3 regions of the Ancylobacter terrae genome follow, and region 2 is predicted to be linked to each of the others. Evidence: predicted binding sites of a transcription regulator. Region 2 holds the regulator's gene; each other region holds the start of a gene.
The links. The regulator HrcA, encoded in region 2, represses chaperone genes, less so after heat shock. The targets are predictions, from matches to a motif close to GTTAGCACTCNCNNNNNGNGAGTGCTAAC.
Positions count from the first base shown of each region.

Region 1: a site for HrcA is predicted at 2,533-2,561, ahead of groES (co-chaperone GroES). Genes of this name have one in related genera too.
Region 3: a site for HrcA is predicted at 3,110-3,138, ahead of groES (co-chaperone GroES). Genes of this name have one in related genera too.

Region 1 covers NZ_JBJGXH010000001.1:1,172,072-1,177,297, forward strand. Annotated here, with positions in the region: gene ACEUEL_RS05535 (GIY-YIG nuclease family protein) at 1-203, opposite strand, end outside; gene groL (chaperonin GroEL) at 429-2,066, opposite strand; gene groES (co-chaperone GroES) at 2,119-2,433, opposite strand; gene ACEUEL_RS05550 (usg protein) at 2,696-2,980, shown strand; gene ACEUEL_RS05555 (exopolysaccharide biosynthesis protein) at 3,150-3,752, shown strand; gene ACEUEL_RS05560 (SDR family oxidoreductase) at 3,759-4,511, opposite strand; gene ACEUEL_RS05565 (peptidase) at 4,793-5,226, opposite strand, start outside.
Region 2 covers NZ_JBJGXH010000005.1:210,579-215,804, forward strand. Annotated here, with positions in the region: gene ACEUEL_RS21520 (hypothetical protein) at 1-190, shown strand, start outside; gene grpE (nucleotide exchange factor GrpE) at 245-880, opposite strand; gene hrcA (heat-inducible transcriptional repressor HrcA) at 952-2,052, opposite strand; gene rph (ribonuclease PH) at 2,250-2,963, shown strand; gene rdgB (RdgB/HAM1 family non-canonical purine NTP pyrophosphatase) at 2,963-3,622, shown strand; gene hemW (radical SAM family heme chaperone HemW) at 3,630-4,823, shown strand; gene ACEUEL_RS21550 (WYL domain-containing protein) at 4,882-5,178, opposite strand.
Region 3 covers NZ_JBJGXH010000001.1:2,848,364-2,853,589, forward strand. Annotated here, with positions in the region: gene ACEUEL_RS13670 (ribonuclease HII) at 1-195, opposite strand, end outside; gene ACEUEL_RS13675 (MarC family protein) at 296-964, shown strand; gene groL (chaperonin GroEL) at 1,076-2,716, opposite strand; gene groES (co-chaperone GroES) at 2,762-3,058, opposite strand; gene ACEUEL_RS13690 (phasin) at 3,274-3,768, opposite strand; gene ACEUEL_RS13695 (phasin family protein) at 3,988-4,359, opposite strand.

The DNA.
Region 1 (5,226 bases), on a different contig from region 2:
AGCTTGCGCTCGATGGCAATGGCGTCGGTGATCCGTTCGAAATGCTGCGACCAGATCAACGCGACCGGCCGGCGCTTGAACGTATAGCCGGGGAAGGCGCCGCTCTGGTGCTGGGCAACGCGTCGGTCGAGGCTGTCGCCTGTTGCGGAACCGACGTAGAACGAGCCATCCGAACACCGCAGCATGTAGACGAATGCACCCATTTGGTTCTCGCGGGACCATCCTTCGAGGCTCGCTACGCTCGCACCTCAGGATGACGGTGCCGGATGGGACCAGCAAGAGCGCGGACAGGATACCGAGAGTAGCCGAGAGCGTCGCCTCCAGGCCTTCCGATCTGCACTCATGGCCTTCCGGGTTGCGAGGCCGCCAGCAAAAAGGCGCGGCTTTCGCCGCGCCTCTTCCGTCTTGCAGAGCCGTAAGGACGTCGCTCAGAAGTCCATGCCGCCCATGCCGCCACCCGGCATGGCGGGGGCCGCGGAGGCCTTCTTCGGCAGCTCGGCGACCATTGCCTCGGTGGTGATCAGCAGGCCGGCCACGGAAGCGGCGTTCTGGATGGTGGAACGCAGCACCTTGGTCGGATCGATCACGCCAGCCTTGAACATGTCGACGAACTCGCCCGACTGGGCGTTGTAGCCGAAGGCGTAGCTGGTGTTCTCGAGGATCTTGCCGACGATGATGGAGCCGTCGTCGCCCGCGTTCAGCGCGATCTGGCGCGCCGGCGCCTGGATGGCGCGGCGGACGATCTCGACGCCGGTCTTCTGGTCGGCATTGGCGGTCTTGACGCCTTCGAGCACCTTGATGGCGCGGAGCAGGGCGACGCCGCCGCCCGGCGAGACGCCTTCCTCGACGGCCGCGCGGGTGGCGTGCAGCGCGTCGTCGACGCGGTCCTTCTTCTCCTTGACCTCGACCTCGGTCGCGCCGCCGACGCGGATCACCGCGACGCCGCCGGCGAGCTTGGCCAGGCGCTCCTGCAGCTTCTCGCGGTCGTAGTCCGAGGTGGTCTCCTCGATCTGCGCCTTGATCTGCGCGACGCGGCCCTCGATGTCCTTCTTCTTGCCGGCGCCGTCGACGATGGTGGTGTTCTCCTTCTCGATCACCACCTTCTTGGCGCGGCCGAGCATCTGGAGGGTCACCGAATCGAGCTTGATGCCGAGGTCCTCGGAGATGGCCTCGCCGCCGGTCAGGATGGCGATGTCCTGCAGCATGGCCTTGCGGCGGTCACCGAAGCCGGGCGCCTTGACGGCCGCGACCTTGAGGCCGCCGCGCAGCTTGTTGACGACCAGGGTGGCGAGCGCCTCGCCCTCGATGTCCTCGGCGATGATGAGCAGCGGCTTGCCGGTCTGCACCACGGCCTCGAGGATCGGCAGGAGCTCCTGCAGGCCCGAGAGCTTCTTCTCGTGGATGAGGATGTAGGGATCCTCGAACTCCACGCGCATCTTCTCGGCGTTGGTGATGAAGTAGGGGGAGAGGTAGCCGCGGTCGAACTGCATGCCCTCGACGACGTCGAGCTCGGTCAGAGCGGTCTTGGCTTCCTCGACGGTGATGACACCCTCGTTGCCGACCTTCTGCATCGCCTCGGCGAGGAACTTGCCGATCTCGGCATCGCCATTGGCCGAGATGGTGCCGACCTGGGCGATCTCGTCGTTGGAGGTGACCTTCTTCGAGTTCTTCTTGAGGTCGGCGACGATCGCCTCGACGGCGAGATCGATACCGCGCTTGAGGTCCATCGGGTTGATGCCGGCGGCGACGGACTTGGCGCCTTCCTTCACGATGGCCTGGGCGAGCACGGTGGCGGTGGTGGTGCCGTCGCCGGCGAGGTCATTGGTCTTCGAGGCCACTTCGCGCACCATCTGGGCGCCCATGTTCTCAAACTTGTCCTCGAGCTCGATCTCCTTGGCGACGGTGACGCCGTCCTTGGTGATGCGCGGGGCGCCGAAGCTCTTCTCGATCACGACGTTGCGGCCCTTGGGGCCGAGCGTGACCTTCACCGCATTGGCGAGGATGTCGACGCCGCGCAGCATCTTCTCGCGCGCATCGGCGGAAAACTTCACGTCTTTCGCAGCCATTTCTTCTTAACTCCCGATTTCGTAATGCCGGTGGCCGGGCGTGCGCCGAGCGTCACGCCGCCTTCTTGGTGGCCGCAACGGCGTCGAGGATGCCGAGGATGTCGGATTCCTTCATGATGAGGTAATCGACGCCGTCGATCTTCACCTCGGTGCCGGACCACTTGCCGAACAGCACGCGGTCGCCGGCCTTCACGTCGAGGGGAACCAGCTTGCCGGCGTCGTCGCGGGCGCCGGGACCGGCGGCGACGACTTCACCCTGCGAGGGCTTTTCCTTGGCGGTGTCGGGAATGATGATACCGCCCGCGGTCTTCTCTTCGGCGTCGAGGCGCTTGACCACGACACGATCGTGCAGAGGACGGAACTTCATCGCATCTCTCCAGAATAGTCGAATTCAACGGACCGGGCGTTCAGCCCGCGCGACATCTAGGCGGCGCCCCGCATGCGCACAAGGGGGCGCGGGCGAAAAATTAGCAATCCCTGGAGGCGAGTGCCAGTGCGCTGCAACAGTCTGTCAGCAGTCCGTCATACATGCTGCCAACATTATGATTGAAAAGGGTTATTTCAATTTTTCGCTTGCCGATCCGAGCGAACACGGCAACACTTTGCTCATCGCGACAGGGAGGTTCCGCATGGCAGCAGAGGTGTCGGCGTCTTCGGATTTCGTGAAGCAGATGGCGGGCTATGGCCTGACCACCGCCCATATCCTCTATCGGATGCCGGATCATCCCGGCCTGCTCCAGACCTATCTCTGGCAGCATTACGACGTTTTCCCGGACTTCCCCGTGCTGCACAGGTTCCTCGACTTCTGGAAGCGCGAGATCGAGGGACCGCTGCACACCATCACCGTCTCCCACGCGCGGCTGATCAAGCCCGCCGAGATCCGGGCGGTCGACGGCATCTTCCGGCTGAACTGACCCGCCGGCCGGAGCAGGGCGCACGGGCCATCCACCCCAATTCACCGGCGCCGTGCGCGCGCGGCCCTGACCTTGCCGCTTTCGCCGTGCTATGAGGGCGACGAAGCGGGGGTTCCGGAATGCCTCCGCGGCTCGTTCGAGCCTGAGCAGAGGCGTCTTGGAACCTTCCGTGGATCATCGTCCGCCGCGTACGTCCGAACTCCTGTCGGCCATCGTGACCGCCCATTCGGCCGAGCGCATCGCGCTGGGCGATCTGGTCAGCGCGCTGCGCAACCGTGCCTTCGGCATCACGCTGCTGCTGTTCGGCATTCCCAACTGCCTGCCGATGCCGCCGGGGATTCCGGTGATCTGCGGCGTCATCCTGACGCTGGTCGGCGTGCAGATGGCGATCGGGCGCGACGAATTGTGGCTGCCGCGCTGGCTGGCGGCCCGCACCTTCTCCCGCGCCTCGCTGGAGAAGCTGATCAACCGTGCCCTGCCATGGGTGCAGCGCTTCGAGGCCTATTCGCGCCCGCGCCAGGCGATGTTCGCCTCGGCCTTCGCGCGGCGCGGCGTCGGGCTGCTGGTGGTGATCCTCGGGCTGCTGCTGATGCTGCCGATCCCGATCTTCGGCAACCTGCCGCCCGGCATCGCCGTGTGCATTCTCGGGCTGGGCATGGTGGAGCGCGACGGGGCCTTCATCCTCGCCGGCACCATCGCGACCTTCGTCAGCATGGGTGTGATGGGGCTCCTGAGCTGGGCGCTCTATTCCGGAGCCGCAGCCTTCTTCTGACCGTTCTCAGCCGCGCCCGACGAAGGGCGCGCTGGTGGCCATGATGGTCATCGAGAGCACGTTCGCGTCGAGCGGCAGTCCCGCCATGTAGGCCACCGCCTTGCCGGCATGGACGGGATCGAAGGTCGGCTCCACCATGATCTGCCCGTTGGCCTGAATGATGCCGGTCTTCATCTTCGACGCCATGTCGGTGTCGGCATTGCCGATGTCGATCTGGCCGCAGGCGATGTTGTGCGCGCGCCCTTCCAGCGCCACCTGCTTGGTGAGGCCGCTCACCGCGTGCTTGGTGGCGGTGTAGGGCGCCGTGTTGGGGCGCGGGGCGTGCGCGGCGATCGAGCCATTATTGATGATGCGCCCGCCCTTGGGCGTCTGCGCCTTCATCACCCGCACGGCGTGCTGGATGCACAGGAACACGCCGGTCAGGTTCACGCTGACGACGCGCTGCCAGTCGGCCAAAGGCACGTCCTCGATCGGTGCGGCGGGAGACCAGCCCCCCGCATTGTTGAACAGCACGTCGAGGCGGCCATGGTCGCGCACGACCGCCGCGAACAGCGCGGCGACCTCGTCCGGGACGCTCACATCGGCCGGGACGACGCTGTGTCCGCTGCCTGCGAGCGTTTCGCGCACGGCCTCCAGCAGTTCGATGCGGCGACCGGTGAGGACGAGGGTGAAGCCCGCTTCGGCGAGCGCGACCGCCGCCGCGCGCCCGACGCCCGTTCCCGCGCCGGTGACCAAGGCAATTCGTGTGTCGGCAGCCATGGCGTCCTCCCCTCGTTCCTGTTGCGCTTGGTTCGCCGCGTACCGAACGCGTTGGCCCGTTCTGGCACTGTGCCCAACCGGCGGCGACAGCCTGTGATCATCGACGTCGTTCGGGAACCCAATCCCGATGTGCTGCGTTGGAAGGGTACAATTTCAACGATCGCACATCAATGGAGGGACGTCGAAATGCCTGCCGTTCTCATGTGGCTGATTGGAATCCCGATCCCGATCATCATTCTTCTCTATCTTCTTACTTGACCGTCCGGCCGAATGTCTTCGGTTCATCGCCCCCGGCCATAAGGCGGCCGGGGGATTGACGTATGGGCGGCCCGCAGCGCGGCCGACCAGCGCTCGCGCAGATCATGAAAATAGGGCTCGCCCGGCTCGACCCGGTAATTCAGCTCGGCGTGCGCGGTGTCCCGGCGCACGATCATCACGTCGATCGGCATGCCAACGCCGAGATTCGAGCGCATCGTCGAGTCCATCGAGATCAGTCCCGATTTCAGAGCCTCGTAGAGATCCATGTCGTAGACGATGGAGCGATCGAGCACGGGCTTGCCGTATTTGTGCTCGCCGATCTGCAGGAACGGGGTGTCGGGCGTGCACTCGATGAAGTTGCCCGCCGCATAGATCATATACAGGCGCATCGGGCCGCCCGCGATCTGGCCGCCGAACAGGAAGGAAACGTTGAAGCGCACATCCGCTTCCTCGAGTC
Region 2 (5,226 bases):
CGGCCAGCCCGGCTTCGAGATCGTCGCCAGCGCGGAGGATGCCAAGACCGGCGCGCCGGTGAAGGTGGCGCAGTGGCTCCGCTTCGGGAAGAGCGCCTATATCCGCATGGTCGGGGTGGCGCGCGCCGACGGCTTCGACACCGCCTTCACCGAGATGCGCGGCCTGCGCGACGGCGTCACGCTGCGCTGAACGAAAGCGGCCGGGCTGAGCCCGGCCGTCGTGCGAACATCCCGTCCGGTGGGATCAGGCGCCGGTCTGAGGCCCTTCGGAGGCCGGGGCATCGGGCTGCGCGGCGGGCTTGGGGCCGCCGCGGGCGACGCCGACCATGGCCGGGCGCAGCACCCGCCCGCCGATCGTGTAGCCGGGCTGGATCACCTGAACCACCGTGCCCGAGGGCACGGCGGGGTTCGGCACCTCGAACATCGCCTGATGCAGATTGGGGTCGAACTTCGCCCCTTCCGCCTCGATCCGCGCGACGCCGTGCTTGGTCAGCGTCTGCGCCAGCGCCCGCTCGGTGAGTTCGATACCGTCGAGCAGCGTCTTCAGCGTGCCCTCGGCCTTGGCCCGCGCCTCGGCGTCGATGGCGCCCAGCGCACGGCCGAAATCATCCGCCACGGTGAGCATGTCGCGCGCGAAGGAGGCGATGCCGTAGGTCTTGGCGTCGGCGACCTCGCGCTCGGCCCGCCGGCGGATATTGTCGGCCTCGGCGAAGGCGCGCAGGAACTTGTCCTTGAGGCCCGCCACCTCGGCGTCGAGGCGTTCTTTCTCGGCGACGAGGGCGGCGATGGTGGCTTCCGCGCCCGGGGTGCCGGTCGCGTCGGCGGCGCCGGACGCCGCTGCGTCGGGCGCATCCGCCGGGTTGTGGTTGTCAGCAGTCATGCAATCCTCTTCCGGGCCCTGTCACGCGAGCCCGCCAATCGCCCGCCATATCGGGTCGCGGGGCCGAAAAATCAAGCCGCATCCGCCCCCGGCCCGCCCAGTATGCGGCTGACCACGCGGGCGGTGAAGTCGACCATCGGCACGATGCGGGCATAGTTCAGCCGGGTCGGCCCGATCACGCCCAGCACGCCGACCACCCGCCCCTGCCCGTCGCGATAGGGGGCGACGATGGTGGAGGAGCCGGACATCGAGAACAGCTTGTTCTCGGCGCCGATGAAGATGCGCAGCCCCTGCGCCTCCTCCGCGCGGCCCAGCAGGTCGACCACTTCCTGCTTCGCCTCGAGATCGTCGAACAGCAGCCGCACCCGCTCGAGGTCCTCGATCGCCTTGAGGTCCTGCAGCAGCCGGGCCTGGCCGCGCACGATCAGCCGGCGCTCGTTCTTCTCCCCGCCCGACCAGCTGGCGAGGCCGTCGGCCACCACCCGCGCGGTGATTTCGTCGAGCTCGGCCTGGCGCGCCTGCAGCGCCTTCTGCACCTCGGCACGCAATTCGCCGATGGTGCGCCCGCGGGCGCGGGCATTGAGGAAATTGGTGGCCTCGACCAGGGCCGAGGCGGGCAGGCCCGGCGGCAGCGTCACCAGCCGGTTCTCCACCTCGCCGTCCTCGGCGACGAGGATGAGCAGCGCCCGGCTCGGCTCCAGCGCCACGAACTCGATGTGCTTCAGCCGCGCGTCGTTCTTGGTGGCGGTGACGATGCCGGCGCCGTGCGAGAGGCCGGAAAGCAGCGTCGAGGCCTCCGCCAGTACGCCGTCGAGCGTGCGCCCGCGGGCGGCGGCGCGCACCTGTGTCTCGATGGCGTTGCGCTCCTCCTCGGCGACGTCGCCGATCTCCAGCAGCGCGTCGACGAAGAAGCGCAGCCCCCGGTCGGTCGGCAGCCGCCCGGCGCTGGTGTGCGGCGCGAAGATGAGGCCGGCGGCTTCCAGATCCGCCATCACGTTGCGCACCGAGGCGGGCGACAGCGTCATCGGGATGAGCCGCGAGATGTTCCGCGAGCCGGCCGGCTCGCCCGTGGCGAGATAGGTCTCGACGATCTGCCGGAAGATCTCGCGGGAACGCTCGTCGAGCCGGGCGAGTTCGGGAGCGCGGGAGGCGAGCAGCGGGTCGAGCGGCATGTCGGCGTCGGTTCCGATGGCGTTTGGCGGCGCGTCCCGGCGGGGCGCGGCCTCTATTATACTGATGAGCGGCACGGCCGGTTCAAGTCGCCATCACGCTTTCCGCGCGCGGCGCGGGGGAGCCCCGCCGGAGCGCCCCTTGCCGGCCGGGGCGCGACGCACGTAAAAGGGCTGCCGGATCGAGAAAGGAAATCACCATGCGCCCGTCCCGCCGCGCCGTCGACGAGATGCGCGCCGTCAGCTTCGAGCGCGGCGTGCTGCGTCATGCCGAGGGGTCCTGCCTCGTCAAGTTCGGCGATACCCATGTGCTTGTCACCGCCACGCTGGAGGAGCGCCTGCCGCCCTGGCTGAAGGGGCAGGGCCGCGGCTGGGTGACCGCCGAATACGGCATGCTGCCGCGCGCCACCCATGAGCGCACCCGCCGCGAGGTCACCGCCGGCAAGCCCTCCGGCCGCACCCAGGAGATCCAGCGCCTGATCGGCCGCTCGCTGCGCGCGGTGGTCGACCTCGAGAAGATGGGGGAGCGCCAGATCACCGTCGACTGCGACGTCATCCAGGCGGACGGCGGCACCCGCACCGCCTCCGTCACCGGCGCCTGGATCGCGCTGCACGATTGCCTCGCCTGGATGAAGGCGCGCGGCATGTTCTCGGCAATGCCGCTGCGCGACCACGTGGCGGCGGTCTCCTGCGGCATCGTCAAGGGCGAGCCCCGGCTCGATCTCGACTATGCCGAGGATTCGGACGCGGACGCGGACGTCAATTTCGTCATGACCGGCACCGGCGGCCTCGTCGAGGTGCAGGGCACTGCGGAGAAGACGCCGTTCTCCGAGGACGAGTTCGCGGCGCTGATGGATCTCGCCCGCAAGGGCATCACCCGCCTCGTCGACCTGCAGAAGCTGGCGGTGGCGTGATGGAGTCCGATCTCCGCCCGCACCGCCGGCTCGACGGCAGGGTGGTCATCGCCACCCACAATGCCGGCAAGCTGGAGGAGATGGCCTTCCTGCTGCAGCCCTATGGCGTCGAGGCGACCTCCGCCGGCGAGCTCGGCCTGCCCGAGCCGGACGAGACCGGCCTCACCTTCGCCGAGAACGCCCGCATCAAGGCGCGCTCGGCCGCCGAGCTGACCGGCCTGCCGGCCTTCGCCGACGATTCGGGGCTCTGCGTCGAGGCGCTCGGTGGCGCGCCAGGGCTGCTCACCGCCCGCTGGGCGGGGCCGGAGAAGGACTTCGCCATGGCCATGGCCAAGGTGGAGGAGGGCCTGCGCGAGGCCGACGCCACCGAGCCGGCGCAGCGCAAGGCGAGCTTCGTCTCGGCGCTCTGCATCGCCTGGCCGGACGGGCACACCGAGGATTTCGAGGGCGTGGTCGAGGGCACGCTGGTCTGGCCGCCGCGCGGACCGGCCGGCTTCGGCTACGACCCGATGTTCCTGCCGGACGGTCACAGCCGCACCTTCGGCGAGATGTCGGGCGTCGAGAAGCACGGGCTGCCGCCGGCGGGCCGCGGCCTGTCGCACCGCGCGCGCGCCTTCATCGCGCTGGCGGAAGCCTGCCTCGGCGCGAAGTTCGACTGAGGCCGGCATGGGGCTCATGACGCTGGAGCGCACCGACATCGCCCCCCCGATCCCGGCCGATCCCGGCTTCGGCGTCTATGTCCATTGGCCGTTCTGCCTGGCGAAGTGCCCCTATTGCGACTTCAACAGCCATGTGCGGCATGCCCCGCCCGACCAGGAGCGCTTCGTCAAGGCGTTCCGCGCCGAGATCGCCCATTTCCGCGCCCGCAACGGCCAGCGCCGCACCCAGAGCGTCTTCTTCGGCGGCGGCACGCCCTCGCTGATGGAGCCCGCCACGGTGGGCGCCATCCTCGAGGCCATCGACGCGGCCTGGCCGCTGGACGCGCGCGCCGAGGTGACGCTGGAAGCCAACCCGACCAGCGTGGAAGCCGGACGCTTTGCCGGCTATCGGGCGGCCGGCGTCAACCGTGTCTCGCTGGGCGTGCAGGCGCTGGACGACACCGCGCTGAAGGGGCTGGGACGCATGCACAGCGCCTCGGAGGCGCTGGCGGCGGTGGAGGTGGCGCGCCGGGCGTTCGAGCGCGTCTCCTTCGACCTGATCTATGCCCGCCCCGGCCAGACCCCGGAACAATGGGCCGCCGAGCTCGCCCGCGCGATTCGCGAGGGCTGCGAGCACCTCTCGCTCTACCAGCTCACCATCGAGGACGGCACCCCCTTCGCCGCGCTGCATCGCGCGGGCAAGCTGGTGCTGCCCGAGGGCGAGCTCGCCCGCGCGCTGTGGGACGCGACGCAGGAGACCACGGCCGCGGCTGGTTTGCCGGCTTATGAAATCTCTAACCACGCCCGTCCCGGCGCCGAGAGCCGGCATAATCTGGTCTATTGGCGCTATGGCGAATATGCCGGCATCGGGCCGGGCGCGCATGGCCGCCTCGACACGCCCGAGGGCCGCGTCGCCACCGCCATCGAGCGTGGCCCGGAAGCCTGGCTGGAACGGGTCGAGGCCGAGGGACACGGCACGGTGGACGAGGAAGCCCTCTCGCGCATGGAGCAGGCTGACGAGTACCTGCTGATGGGGCTGCGCCTCAAGGAAGGCATCGACCGCCACCGCTTCGCGCGTCTTTCCGGCCGCGATTTCGAGCCGGCCCGGCTCACCGTGCTGATCGCCGAGGGCATGGTCGAGGAACTCCCCGACGGCCGCATCCGCGTCACCCCGCAGGGCTTCCCGGTGCTGGACGCGATCGTGGCGGATCTGGCGGCGTAGGCGGGGATCGGGAAACTAGATCGTCAGTGTATCGTCCACTTGATTCGATACTTGTGCCTCAAAGGCGAGCAATAATCCGTCGCTTCATTGCAGGATCGTTTGGATTGTAACCAGTTCTCGGACCTCGAAATTTTTGCCCGAATGAAGTAGCGCGAAACATCCGATCGAGCCGAAAAAGTTTCCATTCAGATGGTTCGCCTGAAGCTGAGGCGCCGCTGATCTGGTATGCTCGCAATAATATATTGCCATCAGCGCTATGGCCCAAGCAATGCGGCTCGATCAACCGTGCTCCAGGCTCATATCCAATGTCCAAGATTTCCTTATTACGAATAGCCTCGACGATAGTGGACAGCATTGTGTGCCCCGTTGATCAGCGAATCCTACATTCCGAAAAGACGGTGCA
Region 3 (5,226 bases), on a different contig from region 2:
GTCCAGCCCCTCCGGTACGCGGGCGGGATCGAGAATGACAGCCGCGGCCACCACCGGGCCGGCCCAGGGACCGCGCCCGACCTCGTCGGCGCCGGCCACGGGCACCTCGCCACAAGCCCAGGCGGCGCGCTCATGCTCGAGGCTAGGCCATGATCGCGGTGCGGCAATCCGGGCCGGCCGGGGCTTTCTCGTCACCTGCACACCTCACCGCATCGATTCAACATGGCCATGAAAAGCAGGCCGTCCGACGCGATGCAAGCGCACCACAAGAAGACAGCGCCGACACCGGAACTTATTGTCGCTTCAGAAGCAGTGCTTCGGCAACGAGAGTGGCAAGCGCATGAACTGGTCCGAGCGAATCTCCGAATTCGTGACCCTCTGGGTGGTGATCGACCCGCTGGGCACGCTGCCCGTCTTTCTTGCCGTCACCGCCGGGCTCGCGGCACCGGATCGGCTCAAGGCGGCAGTGTTCGCGGTGCTCATCTCGTTCGGCGTGCTGCTGTTCTTCGTATTTGCGGGTCACTGGCTGCTGCGGGCGATGGATGTCTCGATCGAATCCTTCCAGATAGCCGGCGGAATCGTGCTGTTCCTGTTCGCGCTGAGCATGATCCACGGCAAGTCACACGGCGACACCCATCCGACCGCCGAGACCAACATCGTCGAGCTCGCGGTCTATCCGCTGGCGATACCCTCGATCGCCGGCCCCGGTGCCATGCTGGCTGCGGTCGTGCTCACCGACAATGCCCGCCACGATTTCCCGGACCGCGCGCTGACCGTCGCCACATTCGGCCTGGTGCTGCTGTGCACGCTGCTCATTCTTCTCGCCGCGGGCCGGCTGTCGCGGCTGATCGGGCGGGGCGGCGCCTCCATCATCAGTCGGGTGATGGGCATGATCCTCGCGGCGCTCGCGGTGGACCTGACGCTGACAGCACTCAGCCAATGGCTTAAGCTGCCGGCGATCTGACGCGCCGTCGCGCACGGGGGCTCGATCAAGCTCCTGCTCCCGCCGGTACCCGCGACCAAAAAAGAGGCCGCCCGAAGGCGGCCTCTCCGTCTCGTCGAGGAGGGGAATGGATCAGAAGTCCATCCCGCCCATGCCGCCGCCGCCCGGCATGGCCGGCGCGCCGGCCGGGGGCTTCGGCAGGTCGGCGATGAGCGCCTCGGTGGTCACGAGCAGGCCGGCCACGGAAGCCGCATCCTGGAGAGCCGTGCGCACCACCTTGGCCGGATCGACGATACCGGCCGCGATCATGTCCACGAACTCCTCGGTCTGGGCGTTGAAGCCGAAGGTCTGATCCTTCGAGTCCTGCACCTTGCCGACCACGATCGAGCCTTCCACGCCCGAATTCTCGGCGATCTGGCGGATCGGGGCCTCGAGCGCCTTGAGCACGATCTTGATGCCCGCGACGATATCGGGGTTGTCCGAAGTCACCTTCTCGACCGCCTTCTTGGCGCGCAGCAGGGCGATGCCGCCGCCGGGGACGATGCCCTCTTCCACCGCCGCGCGGGTGGCGTTGAGCGCGTCGTCGACGCGGTCCTTCTTCTCCTTGACCTCGACCTCGGTCGCGCCGCCGACGCGGATCACCGCGACGCCGCCGGCGAGCTTGGCCAGGCGCTCCTGCAGCTTCTCGCGGTCGTAGTCCGAGGTGGTCTCTTCGATCTGCGCCTTGATCTGCGCGACGCGGCCCTCGATGTCCTTCTTCTTGCCGGCGCCGTCGACGATCGTCGTCTTTTCCTTCTCGATGATCACCTTCTTGGCGCGGCCGAGCTGGGCGAGCGTGACGCTCTCCAGCTTGATGCCGAGCTCTTCGGAGATGACCTGGCCGCCGGTGAGGATGGCGATGTCCTCGAGCATGGCCTTGCGGCGATCACCGAAGCCCGGCGCCTTGACGGCCGCGACCTTGAGGCCGCCGCGCAGCTTGTTGACGACCAGCGTGGCAAGCGCCTCGCCCTCGACGTCCTCGGCGACGATCACCAGCGGCTTGCCGGACTGGACGACGGCTTCGAGCACGGGAAGGATGGGCTGCAGGCCGGAGAGCTTCTTGTCGAAGATCAGGAGGAACGCGTCCTCGACGTCGACGATCATCTTCTCGGCGTTGGTGATGAAGTAGGGCGAGAGGTAGCCACGGTCGAACTGCATGCCCTCGACGACATCGAGCTCGGTCTCGGCGGTCTTGGCCTCCTCGACGGTGATCACACCCTCATTGCCGACCTTCTGCATCGCGCCAGCGATCATCTGACCGATCGAGGCATCGCCATTGGCGGAGATGGTGCCGACCTGCGCGACTTCCTCGGTGTTCTTCACCTTCTTGGCGCGCTTCTGGATGTCCTTGATCGCCTCGGCGACGGCGAGGTCGATGCCGCGCTTCAGGTCCATCGGGTTCATGCCGGCGGCGACGGACTTGGCGCCTTCCTTGACGATGGCCTGGGCCAGGACGGTGGCGGTGGTGGTGCCGTCACCGGCCAGGTCATTGGTCTTCGAGGCCACTTCGCGCACGAGCTGCGCGCCGAGGTTCTCGAACTTGTCCTCGAGCTCGATCTCCTTGGCGACGGTGACGCCGTCCTTGGTGATGCGCGGGGCGCCGAAGCTCTTCTCGATCACGACGTTGCGGCCCTTGGGGCCGAGGGTCACCTTCACCGCATTGGCGAGGATGTCGACGCCGCGCAGCAGCTTCTCGCGCGCGTCAGCAGAAAATTTTACGTCCTTGGCGGCCATCTGGCTCACTCCTGACTGAAGGGTTTCGGGCGGCTACCGGCCTGTTCAGGCGACGATGCCCATGATGTCGGTCTCCTTCATGATGAGGAGATCCTGGCCATCGATCTTCACCTCGGTGCCCGACCACTTGCCGAACAGCACCTTGTCACCCGCCTTCACTTCGAGAGCGACCAGCTTGCCGGCCTCGTCGCGCGCGCCGGGACCGACCGCGAGAACCTCGCCCTGCGAGGGCTTTTCCTTGGCGGTGTCGGGAATGATGATGCCGCCGGCGGTCTTCTCTTCCGCGTCAAGCCGCTTGACCACGACGCGATCGTGCAGGGGGCGGAATTTCAGCTTGGCCATGTTGATCCTCGGGCTTCCTGTCGCGCCTGCGGCGCATCTCCGGCTCCACGCGTTAGCACTCCAAAAAGACGAGTGCCAGCGCCGGGCATCGAGATAGGCACGGCCCTTTTGCCTGTCAAGCACTCCGGCACCGGCACGGTAAACGCGCGAACGCCCGCCCCGCGCGAGGCGGGGCGGGCGTTGAAACGTCGATCGGCAGGGTGAGCTCGGAAGGCTCAGCTGGCCTTCTTGATGTTCTTCTCGACCGAAGCCTTGATCGGCTCGACCGTCTCGGTCGCGACCTTCTGGGCCAGCACCGACAGTTCCTTGGCCTGCGACGACAGCACGTCGAACTGCTTGCGCAGATGGCTGGTGGAGAGCTCGACGGCTTCCGCGACGCTCTTGGCGCCGAGGATGGCGGCGAAATAGTCGAACGTGGAATTCACGTTCGCCCGCAGCGACTCCAGAGCCACCGTATTATACTCGGCGACGCCCTTGCTGGCGGTTGCGTAGGTATCCTCGAGGAGGTCCGTGGTTTCCTCGGCGGAGGTCTTCAGCTTCTCATACGCCTCGCGCGCGTTCTGCACGCTCTTCTCGGCGATCTCGCGCACCGCGGCCGGCACCTCGATCTTGGCGAGTTCGACCTTCGGGAAGGCCGCAGCGACGGATTCGACGGAGGACGTGGCAGCCTTGACGGCTTTCTTCGGCGTGGTGGGAGCAACCTCGACCATGGGATTCACCTCGTGTTCGCGGCTTTTTGAACGAAAGAGGCCGACCACTGCCGCGGTGCCGCGGTCGGACCTGATGCTTGAAACGCGACCGGCAACCACCGATCCAACTGCGCCTCGTGTACCATCATTTGTGCACTGCAGCAATATATTGCGATGCACAATAACGCCGGAAGCGCGAATTTTTCGGCGAAATGTGGGAGGTTCCGGCGTGCAGACGCCTCAGGTGTTCAGCGCGCCCTTGGCGGCAGCAGCGCCGCTCTGCCCGAGCGACTTTGCCTGATCGGCAAGCCGTTTCGCCTGCTGCATGGCGAACTCGGACTGCAACTTGATCACCTCGTCGAGCGTGCTTGCCCGAGCGAGCGCGGCAGCCAGATCGAAGCTCGCGGCAATGTTCGCTTCAGCGAAGCCGACAGCCGAACGACCGAACTTGAGGGCGTTCTCGTGAACGTCATCCACCCGCACCTCCGCATCATCCACGGCCTTGTGAGCAGCTGCGATGAAACCTTCAAAGGCCTTGCGGGCCTGATCGAGGCTCTTTTCGGCAATGGAACGAAGTTCGGCGGGAACCTCGATGTCGGGTCGCTTGGCCATCTGCTGACTCCCGAACGGCGGTCGGCGGCAAAAGCAGGGCTACGTCGATCACGCTACATTTCGTATCCGTGCATTCTGATAACGTAGGTGATGACCGGGAAATTGCAATCGTAACCTTACGTATCAGCCCGAGCACAGCTTCTGCTCCGGGCCAAAAGAATCGTACCGCTGGTGGCGAGCGGTTAACCTGGCGTGATCCAGAATGCGAACCGCCGGCCGCCGGCAGTGCGATAGCGCTGTGGTCGGGCACACATTATCTTGACGCTTGAACCGGTATCAGGCCGGACAGGTTGATCACGCCGAAGCGGCCGCATGAACGAACGGAACGACAGACCAGCCCCCACGATGACCACGAGCATCGAAGCGGCCGCCAGCGACGAGCGCGCGGATGCCGTACGCGGTGCGTTCGTCGTCAGCGCCGCCGGTCTCGTCCTGGCCGTGGATATGGAGATGCTCGGCCCCCTCGGCCTCATGCCGGGGAGCCGGCTTCCCCCGGCGGTGTCGGCCGTGATCGGGCGCATCGCGGCGCGGCTGCGACCGGGTCGGGCCCCGCACCTCGAGCGCCTGTGGCTACCGGGCCACCTTGCACCTCTCACCGTCGCCTGCGCGGTGGTGCCGTGGCAGGGCGAGCGCGCCGTCCGGCTGGCGCCGCTCGACGCCCTGCCCCGCCAACGACGGGTCGCGGCCCCTCGTTCCCACGACCGTTCCGAGCCGAACGAGATAGCTGAACATGCCCCTCCCCCGGCCCCGCCGGCCGATACAGCCGGAGCGCCCGGCGGCGCAACGCCGACGCCGGCGCGTTTCGTGTGGCATGCAGCGTCGGACGGTAGCCTGACGCGGCTGGACCCGATCTTTGCCACCCTTCTC